Regions from separate parts of the Martinezella sp. CNPSo 3964 genome, predicted to be linked through region 1. Evidence: riboswitches for the same ligand, from Rfam matches in the RefSeq annotation. Region 1 holds a riboswitch; each other region holds the start of a gene.
The links. A riboswitch is a leader RNA that binds a small molecule or an ion and turns the genes downstream of it on or off. The one in region 1 is predicted to bind thiamine pyrophosphate.
Positions count from the first base shown of each region.

Region 2: it holds a riboswitch for thiamine pyrophosphate, as region 1 does, so the genes downstream of both, thiM (hydroxyethylthiazole kinase) here and thiC (phosphomethylpyrimidine synthase ThiC) in region 1, are expected to answer to the same signal.
Region 3: it holds a riboswitch for thiamine pyrophosphate, as region 1 does, so the genes downstream of both, thiB (thiamine ABC transporter substrate binding subunit) here and thiC (phosphomethylpyrimidine synthase ThiC) in region 1, are expected to answer to the same signal.

Region 1 covers NZ_JBXSOW010000005.1:272,872-276,144, forward strand. The annotation lists gene thiC (phosphomethylpyrimidine synthase ThiC) at 1-1,425, opposite strand, end outside; TPP riboswitch at 1,518-1,650, opposite strand; gene AC13Q5_RS17790 (hypothetical protein) at 1,760-2,503, opposite strand; gene AC13Q5_RS17795 (porin) at 3,074-3,273, shown strand, end outside.
Region 2 covers NZ_JBXSOW010000005.1:457,739-461,011, reverse strand. The annotation lists gene yghU (glutathione-dependent disulfide-bond oxidoreductase) at 1-481, opposite strand, end outside; gene AC13Q5_RS18620 (DUF1127 domain-containing protein) at 1,054-1,200, opposite strand; TPP riboswitch at 1,429-1,525, shown strand; gene thiM (hydroxyethylthiazole kinase) at 1,576-2,379, shown strand; gene thiE (thiamine phosphate synthase) at 2,376-3,011, shown strand; gene thiD (bifunctional hydroxymethylpyrimidine kinase/phosphomethylpyrimidine kinase) at 3,008-3,273, shown strand, end outside.
Region 3 covers NZ_JBXSOW010000003.1:331,397-334,669, reverse strand. The annotation lists gene AC13Q5_RS12055 (MarR family winged helix-turn-helix transcriptional regulator) at 1-88, opposite strand, end outside; gene AC13Q5_RS12050 (MFS transporter) at 256-1,797, shown strand; TPP riboswitch at 1,869-1,985, shown strand; gene thiB (thiamine ABC transporter substrate binding subunit) at 2,037-3,065, shown strand; gene thiP (thiamine/thiamine pyrophosphate ABC transporter permease ThiP) at 3,073-3,273, shown strand, end outside.

The sequences.
Region 1 (3,273 bases):
CGGGGTGACGTAGCAGAGCATCGCCGTGCCGAACCAGCCGATCATGGCGGCACCGATGCCGGAGGTAATGTGGTCGTAGCCCGGTGCGATATCCGTCGTCAGCGGTCCCAGCGTGTAGAAGGGCGCTTCGCCGCAGACGGCGAGCTGCTTGTCCATGTTTTCCTTGATCTTGTGCATCGGCACATGGCCGGGGCCCTCGATCATCACCTGGCAATCTTTTGCCCAGGCGATCTTCGTCAACTCGCCAAGCGTTTCGAGTTCGGCAAATTGCGCGGCGTCGTTGGCGTCGGCGATCGAGCCGGGGCGCAGACCGTCACCGAGCGAGAAGGAGACGTCATAGGCGCGGCAGATATCGCAGATTTCCTCGAAATGCTCGTAAAGGAAGCTCTCGCGATGGTGATGAAGACACCACTTGGCCATGATCGAGCCGCCGCGCGAGACGATGCCGGTGACACGATTGACGGTGAGCGGAATGTAATGCAGCCGCACGCCGGCATGGATGGTGAAATAGTCGACGCCCTGTTCGGCCTGCTCGATCAGCGTGTCGCGATAGACCTCCCAGGTCAGTTCCTCGGCAATGCCGCCGACCTTTTCCAGCGCCTGATAGAGCGGCACCGTACCGATCGGCAGCGGGGAATTGCGGATGATCCATTCGCGGATGTTGTGGATATTGCGGCCGGTCGAGAGATCCATGACGGTGTCGGCACCCCAGCGGGCGGCCCAGACCATCTTCTCGACCTCTTCCGCCATCGAGGAGGTAACGGCGGAATTGCCGATATTGGCGTTGATCTTCACCAGGAAGTTCCGGCCGATGATCATCGGCTCGCTTTCGGGGTGATTGATGTTGGCCGGGATGATCGCACGTCCGGCGGCAACCTCCTGGCGAACGAACTCCGGCGTGACATGGTCGGGAATATGAGCGCCAAAACTCTCGCCGTCGCGAATCAGCGCTTCGGCTTTCGCCTTGCGGCCGAGATTCTCGCGGATGGCGATGAATTCCATCTCGGGCGTGATGATGCCGGCCCGCGCATAGGCGAGCTGTGTGACCGCTTTGCCGTCCTTTGCCCGCAGCGGCTGGAGCTTGGCGGGAAATTCCGGCGTCAGTCGATCGCCAGTCACAAAGCCGTTGTCTTCGGGGCGCACATGGCGGCCCCCATAGGCCTCGACATCACCGCGCGCGAGCACCCAGTCACGGCGAAGCTGCGACAGGCCCTGTTCGATGCGGATATCGGCGCCGTCGATCGTATAGGGACCGGAGGAATCGTAGACAATGACGGGCGGCTCGCCCGATGTCGGATGGACGCTGATTTCGCGCATCGGCACGCGGATGTCTGTGTGAATGTCCCCGGGGACATAGATCTTGCGCGACGCCGGCAGCGGGCCTGTGGTGACGGTCGGGGTGAGATTCTTTGCGGCAATGTTCATGGTTTGAGGCTCCAAGTTGCAGTTGGAGACCCAGTCAATCAGCCGGAATGATGGAAAGACGCCGGCATGGAATCCACGCAGGAATCCGTAGCCTTCGAGCGCTTGCACCGTCCCTACGCCAGTATGAACTGGATCAGGTTCAACGGGTCACTGCGCCCACAATCGGCAAAGCCGCATTGTTCAGCAGTATCTCAGCCCCTTGCCGGGACCCCCCTGGTGAATGTCGAAAAGGCTATGCCTTACTGTTATCCTCTGTCAACCCCACAGCGATGGTCGCATCGTTCGGGAGATTGAGCGCTGCCGCCTCTAGTTGATCACAACCTTTGCGTGCTTTTTAGTAGCGTGGTGCGGTATTGCCGACGAAGCGATGAGGGCCGGTATGGGAAAGCTTGCTGGCGGTATCGAGCCAGATCTTGCCGCCAAGCGCTCGCCAGCGGTGACAGAAGGCAAAATCCTCGCTGAGATAAATTCCCGTTCCTTCCTCGACCATGCATTCGAATAGGGCATATTGCGTGCTCGGCGAACGTTTTGTGCTGGGATAGGCGTGGATTGCGTTGTAGCGCAGTTCGGGATAGGCGGCGATCATTCTCTCGATGACGTTGCGCTTGATTAGAAGCATGCCCGTCCCTGCATAGACGGCGCTGACGAAATCGCCTTCACGCTCGGCAATCTGGCCGACAAGCGGGGTTCCGACATAATGAAGTGCGGCGGCCGCAAGGGTTTCGCCGTTTGGTGAATTGATGCGGGCCGCCGTCTCCCAATCATAATCCTTGATCGGATACATGGCGGCGACGACATCCTTGTCGGCGTCCAGCAGCCTCATGACCTGATCGGGCTCGAAGCTGATGTCGGCGTCGATGAAGAGCATATGGGTTGCTGTCGTGTCGTTCAGGAAGGACGAAACAAGCGTGTTGCGGCTGCGGGTGATCAGGGCGTCATTGCCGAGCAGAGCTAGGGTTAGTTGTATGCCTGCCTGTGCTCCGGTCTGCATCAGGGAAAAAATGGACTGCATATAGTCCTTGGTAACGAGGCCACCGAAGCAAGGGGTCGCTATGAAGATCAGCCGATTCTCATTCATTCGCGATTTTCCCTCTCTGATGGCGCGACTCGGCGGAATCTAGGGAAATTCAATATTTCTGTGTGTACCGAATTATTGAAATTTGTTGCTGATCTTTGCTCAAGCCGACTGGCGGAGGCGTCCTAGCCGTGCCGCCATCGATTGCCCACATCGCGTTGGCCCCAGATATGGTGACGATCCTGCTTGGCGGGGGCTTTCACGAACAGGTGTCTCTTTGCGATCGTTGCGAGGTGCCGCCTTGGCCTGCTGTCGCGAGTTGCATTTAAGCAACAGCGCCCAAGACTAACGTCTCGGCACGTTTCATATAATTGACAAACATACGGGCTGTTTGTAAATCCAATGCAGGACATAAGTTGTCTTACGGTCGAGCAATCGGTCGGATCGGTAGAGGCATTTCAAAACCTTTTACCGCGGGGGTAATCATGAAGGTTCGAGGGGACTCAAGCCAACATCAGGTGCGTATTTGCCGGACTGCCCGGTCGTGTTTTGACCAAACCGATCGCTTGGGTAGTGTTCAAGTTCTGCGCTCGCGGTAAAATAGAAGTGCATATTACAACCAGGAGTTTAATTATGAACATCAAGAGCCTTCTTCTCGGCTCCGCTGCTGCGCTTGCAGCAGTATCCGGTGCTCACGCGGCTGATGCTATCGTAGCAGCTGAGCCGGAGCCGCTGGAATACGTCCGTATCTGCGACGCATACGGTGCTGGCTACTTCTTCATTCCGGGCACGGAAACCTGCCTCAAGATCGGCGGCCGCGTCCGTACCGAAGG
Region 2 (3,273 bases), 180 kb from region 1:
CACCGCCGAGATAGGGCGCGCTGCCCATCTGCCAGAACAGCCAGGAGATGCATTCGGCGCGAGCCGGCTGCTCGGTCGGCAGGAAGGCACCGAACTTCTCGGCAAGATACATCAGGATCGATGCCGATTCGAAGACGCGGACCGGCTTCGGGCCACTGCGGTCGAGCAGAGCCGGGATCTTCGAATTCGGATTGACGTCAACGAAACCGCTACCGAACTGATCGCCCTCGCCGATCTTGATCAGCCAGGCATCATATTCGGCACCGCCAAGACCGAGCGCCAGCAGCTCTTCGAGCATGATGGTGACCTTCACGCCATTCGGTGTTCCCAGCGAATAGAGCTGGAGGGGATGGCGTCCCACAGGCAACTCCTTGTCGTGCGTCGGCCCGGCAATCGGACGGTTGATATTGGCGAACTGGCCGCCATTGGCCTTGTTCCAGGTCCAGATTTTCGGCGGCGAGTATTCGGCAGAACCGGTCATGGGCATCTTCCTTTTTCGGAAATCAAGTTTGGGGCGATCTTCGATGTAGCGCGCTACATAGGTCGCACATAGTGGCCACAGTTCATTTTTGCGAGAGGAGATTGCGCACTCTTTAATTCCCCGGTGCCGTTTGGCGCTCGGGCCGCTTGCCTCGGGCCAAGGTCCCTGCGCCAATTTAGGCCATTCGGAATCGCGTGGAGGTTCGATGAAACGAAAAAGCCTGCCGCGGGAGGAGGTGCGGCAGGCTTTCTACAAGAACCGAACAGCGGATGGGAGGAGGAGTTCCGCTGTTCCTGCAGTCGTCCCTGGGAGGAGGATAAGGACGTCTGCCAAGCGAAGGGATGCGGGAGGAGATGCATCGCTTCGGTGAGTAGGAACATACCAGTCTTTTGCTCAGTTCATAGGCATTTCTTTGCAAGGCAGTTATGCGCCATGCGAAAAGCGGAGAGCTGAACTGATGCAATCTTCGGCAAGCGCGGCAAAAGTGAACATCAATGTCCACAAAGCAAAAGCGCCTGCTCGAGGGAACAGGCGCTGGCATAAGGCAGCTTTATAACGAGCCGTTGCGGCCGTTAGCGAGCGATCGCTGCGCGGGCAACATTGCGGATTTCGCCGCGGTCGATACCCAGGTCGTGCAGTTCGCGCGTGGACATACGGCCCAGTTCAGCGACCGTCTGACGATACTTGCGCCAGTTATTGAAAGAGCGTGCTACGTTCATGATGATCCCCTTTCCTTGGGCTTTCGAAGCTGAGCGGCCGTGCTTGGCGCTCCCGTCGCTTCGATGAGAAACATATAGTCGAAGCCCGCAGCTTTTTGCAGAGCTAAGAGATCACTCCACCAATGCGTATATTGCATAGGTCGCCGAAAAAGCAGGCGATCGCCGCCGTCAGATTGGCTTTTGTGATTTGATGATGACAGCGACGCCTTTGTCTGCGAAAAGAAGAGAGATGAGAGACAGGGGCGTCCGCCATCCGGCGGGCTGAGAAGCACCCTTCGAACCTGAACCAGATCATGCTGGCGGAGGGAGTCGCTCGGGACCTCGTAAGCACAAGTACGTCGTCCCTATGCGTCTCGCCCGCCTGAAAGGGGCGATATGCAAGACCAAACAACTGCAGGCAATCTGCTTCACGCCATGCGGGCCAACCCTCCGCTCGTGCAATGCATCACCAATTTCGTCGCCATGAACATCGCGGCCAATGTGATGCTCGCCGCCGGGGCGTCGCCGGCAATGGTACATGCCGAAGAGGAAGCCGGCGAATTTGCGGCGATATCAGGCGCGCTGACAATCAATATCGGCACGCTTTCGACCGGCTGGCTTGCTGGCATGCTGAAGGCTGCGAGGTCGGCAAACAATGCCGGCAAGCCCTGGGTCCTCGATCCCGTCGCCCATTACGCGACTGCGTTTCGCCGCAAGGCGGTCGCGCAATTGCTCGAGTTGCAGCCGACGATCATTCGCGGCAACGCATCCGAGATCATCGCGCTCGCCGGTGGTACGAGCCGCGGCCAGGGCGTCGATAGCAGGGATGCCGTCGAACAAGCGGAAGATTCCGCCCGACTGCTCGCCGAAAAGCACGGCTGCATAGTCGCGGTCACTGGTGTCACGGATTTCGTGACGGATGGGCAGAAGGCGAAGCGCATCGCCGGCGGTTCGCCATTCATGCCGCAGGTCACAGCCCTCGGCTGCTCGCTCACCTGCCTCGTCGGTGCCTTTGCGGCGGCAACGACAAATGCGCCCTTAGAAGCGACCGTCGCCGCCCTGGCCGTCTTCGCCGTCGCCGGTACGCAGGCAGGCGCGGCGGCCGATGGCCCCGGCTCATTCTCCTGGCGCTTCCTTGATGCACTCGCTTCCCTCACGCCGGAGGTCCTCGATCGCGAAGCAAGGGTAACGGTAGCATGAAAGACTTCGACCTCTCGCTCTATCTCGTCCTCGATCCAGCGCTCTGCGCCGACCTCGGCATGGTTGAAACGACCCGTGCAGCCGTTGCCGGCGGCGCAACCATCGTGCAGTTGCGCGACAAACATGCTCCGACCGCAGCCATGATCGAGACAGGCCGCGCCCTCAAGCAAATTCTGCACGGAACGAATGTCCGGCTGATCGTCAACGACAATGTCGAGGTTGCCATCGCCATTGGCGCGGATGGCCTCCATATCGGCCAGGAGGATATGAATGCAGCCGATGCCCGCCGGATGATCGGGCCGGACATGATCCTCGGCCTCTCGGTGGAAACGGAAGCCCTCGCCTCCTCCGTAGATGCCGGCATCGTCGACTATGCCGGGATCGGCCCGGTCTTTTCAACGCCCACCAAGCCCGACCACAAGCAACCGATCGGCTTCGACGGACTTGCCCGCATCGTCAGGCGTTGCCCGGTTCCATCAGTCGCGATCGGTGGCCTCAAGGCAGAGCATGCTGCAAACGTCTACTCGGCCGGCGCCGGTGGTCTCGCGGTCGTCTCGGCCATATGCGGCCAACCGGACTCGCAAGCCGCGACAGCCCTCATCGCGAAAGCCATTAAGGAGGCCCGCCAATGATCCGCAACGTTCTATCCATTGCCGGCTCCGATCCCTCGGGTGGCGCCGGTATCCAGGCCGACTTGAAAACCTTCTCCGCCCGCGGCGTTTATGGGATGGCAGCCCTCACCGCCCTGACGGCGCAGAACACGCAGGGCGTCTCCGGCGTCCATCCCGTGCCTCCACATTTCGTCGCGGATCAGATCAATGCGATCTTTGCCGACGTCCATGTGGATGCCGTCAAGATCGGCATGATCGCCAATGCCGCCATCGCCAATGCCGT
Region 3 (3,273 bases), on a different contig from region 1:
GCGTCATCGCCTGCCCGATGCGCAGGAGATTCTCGTCTTCGGTCAGCTCCGAGGCTTCAACTTCACGTGTATTGGTCGCAGATGTCATCTTTCCACCATATCAGAGGCAGAAAACAAATAAAACATGCAAACAGCATTCACCTGTCATTGACAATTATATGCTAATGGCACATATATCTCAAGTATGAAAACCGGGGCGTCCCGCGCATTCGATCGACCGCGCAGCGTTTCGGCCAAGCTCGGATTTCTTGCCCCATGGACATGCAGACAAAGTTCGCGCCGCTTGTGGCGGATCATAAACGGCGGCTTATACTCTTCCTGTTTCTGATGACTGCCATGTTTATGGCGACGCTGGACAACCAGATCGTCTCGACGGCACTGCCGACGATCGTCGGCGAGTTCGGCCATCTGGAGCGCTTCGGCTGGATCGGTTCGGCCTATCTTCTCTCCCTCTCAGCCGTCATGCCGGTTTACGGCAAACTCGGCGATCTCTTTGGCCGCAAATACGTGATGATGACGGCGATCGCGATCTTCACGATCGGCTCAGCCGTCTGCGGCCTCGCCGTTTCGATGGATACGCTCATCGCAGCTCGCGTCCTTCAAGGCCTCGGCGGCGGCGGCATCCTTGTGTCGATCTTCGCCGTCAACGCCGACCTCTTCGAACCGCGGGAACGCGCCCGCTACCAGAGCTATTCGAGCCTCGTACTGATGGCTTCCGGCGCCATCGGCCCCGTTCTCGGCGGCACGATGAGCGATCTCTTCGGCTGGCGCTCCATCTTCCTCGTCAATGTGCCAATCGGCTTCATCGTGCTGGCCGGCCTTGCCACCATGCTTCCCTATCGCAAGCCGGCCCGCCGCCCGAAGATCGATTATGCCGGCGCGATCGTTCTTGCCCTGACGACAACGAGCATCGTGCTTGCCGCCGACGGCACCGAACTCTTCGGATCGCTGCTGTCGCCGCAATGCCTCGGCATCATCGCTTTCGGCGTGATCTGCGCCATTGCCTGGGTCTTCATCGAGCGCCGCGCACCCGAGCCCATCGTACCGATGACGCTGTTCCGCAATCCGACATTCGGTCTGCTGCTGATCATCTCGATCACCAGCGGCGCCGTTGCGATCGGCATGGTCAATTATTTCGCGCTCTTCCTGCAGACGACGACGGGCCTTTCGCCCTCGATGGCCGGCCTGCTGTTCATTCTCCTGACTGGTGGTATCGTCTGCGGTTCGCTATCGGCTGGCCGGCTGATCGCCGCGAAGGGGCGCTACAAGCCCTTCGCCATCGCAAGTGCTGCCTGCAGTGCCATCGCATTTGCCTCGATCGCCGTCCTGCCTGCCGGCACACCCGTCGTCTTCATCGGCGGCCTGATGCTTCTGCACGGCATCGGAATCGGTCTTGCGCAGCAGGTACCCGTCATCGGCGTGCAGAATGCCGCGGCAGCCCGCGACGTTGGTGCTGCGACCGGCGCCGTCACGCTCTCGCGCATGGGCGGCGCCTCCATCGCCATCTCCATCTACGGCGCCATCATTGCCGCCAAGCTTGGCAATGTCGGCGTCTCGATCGCGGGCGTATCCAATATCGAGGAACTGACGCCGAAGATGATGGCCGCATTGCCCGAAGCAACCCGCGAGGCCGTCGCCAACGCCTATGCGAGCGCCTTCAGCCCGCTGTTCATGACGGCGGCCGGCATCTGCCTCATCGGTCTACTGACCTCGCTGACATTGAAGAACGTGCAACTTCCGGGGGCGACGCAGAAATTCGACAGCAGCACCACGGCCGCTGCGCACGCAGCCGAGTAACATCCCTCCGCCCGCAATCGACAAGGGAATCATTTCCCTTGTCATCCCTTCGTCACAGGGCTAAATCTGCCGACGCTCTAACGGGGTGCCTTATGTCCTTTCGGATATCTGGCTGAGAGGCTCTAACCGGCCAACCCGCGGAACCTGATCCGGCTAACACCGGCGGAGGGATTAGACGCGTGACGAAATCATGGCGCCCTTTCCCCTTCAAGACGAAACCAAAAAAAGGAGGCGCTGTCATGCAACACCGTTCGCTATTGTCATTCTTCGCCGGCCTGGCCCTTGCCGCCGGAACAAGCTTCTTTGCCGCACAGCCTGCTCAGGCAGCCGACAAGACCCTGACCATCTACACCTATGAGAGCTTTACCGCCGATTGGGGTCCGGGCGCCAAGATCAAGGCCGCTTTCGAGAAGACCTGCGGCTGCACGGTCAACTATGTCAGCGTCACCGATGGCGTGGCGCTTCTCTCCCGCCTGAAGCTGGAAGGCGCCGGCACCAAGGCCGATGTCGTCCTCGGCCTCGACACCAATCTCGTCGACGAGGCCAAAGATACCGGCCTGTTCGATGTGAGCGGCGTCGATACCTCGGCCCTCAAGGTTCCCGGTGGCTTCAAGGACGATGTCTTCGTGCCCTACGACTACGGCCACTTCGCCGTGATCTACGACAGCCAGACCGTCAAGAACCCGCCGAAGAGCATGAAGGATCTCGTCGAGGGCGACCCCTCGCAGAAGATCGTCATCGAAGACCCGCGCACCTCCACGCCAGGCCTCGGCCTGCTGCTCTGGGTCAAGTCGATCTATGGCGACAAGGCGGCCGACGCGTGGACGAAGCTCAAGGGTCGCATCCTGACCGTCACTCCCGGCTGGTCGGAAGCCTACGATCTCTTCACCAAGGGCGAAGCGCCGATGGTGCTCTCCTACACCACGTCGCCGGCTTATCACATGATCGAGGACAAGACCGACCGCTATCAGGCAGCCGCCTTCTCGGAAGGACACTATATCCAGATCGAGGTCGCCGGCCTTATCAAGTCCTCGCCGAACAAGGAGCTTGCTCGTGATTTCCTGAAGTTCATGATTTCCACAGGCTTCCAGGACATCATCCCGACAAGCAACTGGATGATGCCGGTCTCGGCAACTTCCGAGCCGCTGCCGGACGCCTTCAACAAGCTCGTGGTGCCTTCGAAGACCTTCCTGATGAGCCCGGCCGACGTCGACAAGAACCGCAAGGCGTGGATCGATGAATGGCTGACGGCCACCAGCGGCAATTGACGCCTTGATCATACTCACGGCACCCGAACGAAAACGCGTCATTTCCGGTGGGGCACTCAGCCTCGCCGGCATCGCGCTTTTCGTCGGGATCGCCGTGCTCGTCCTGCTCGCCGCCGGCATCGAATCCGGCGGCACCAATCCTCTGACCGATCCCTACCTGTTGCGCGTCCTGCGCTTCACGCTGCTGCAGGCAGTGCTCTCGACGTTG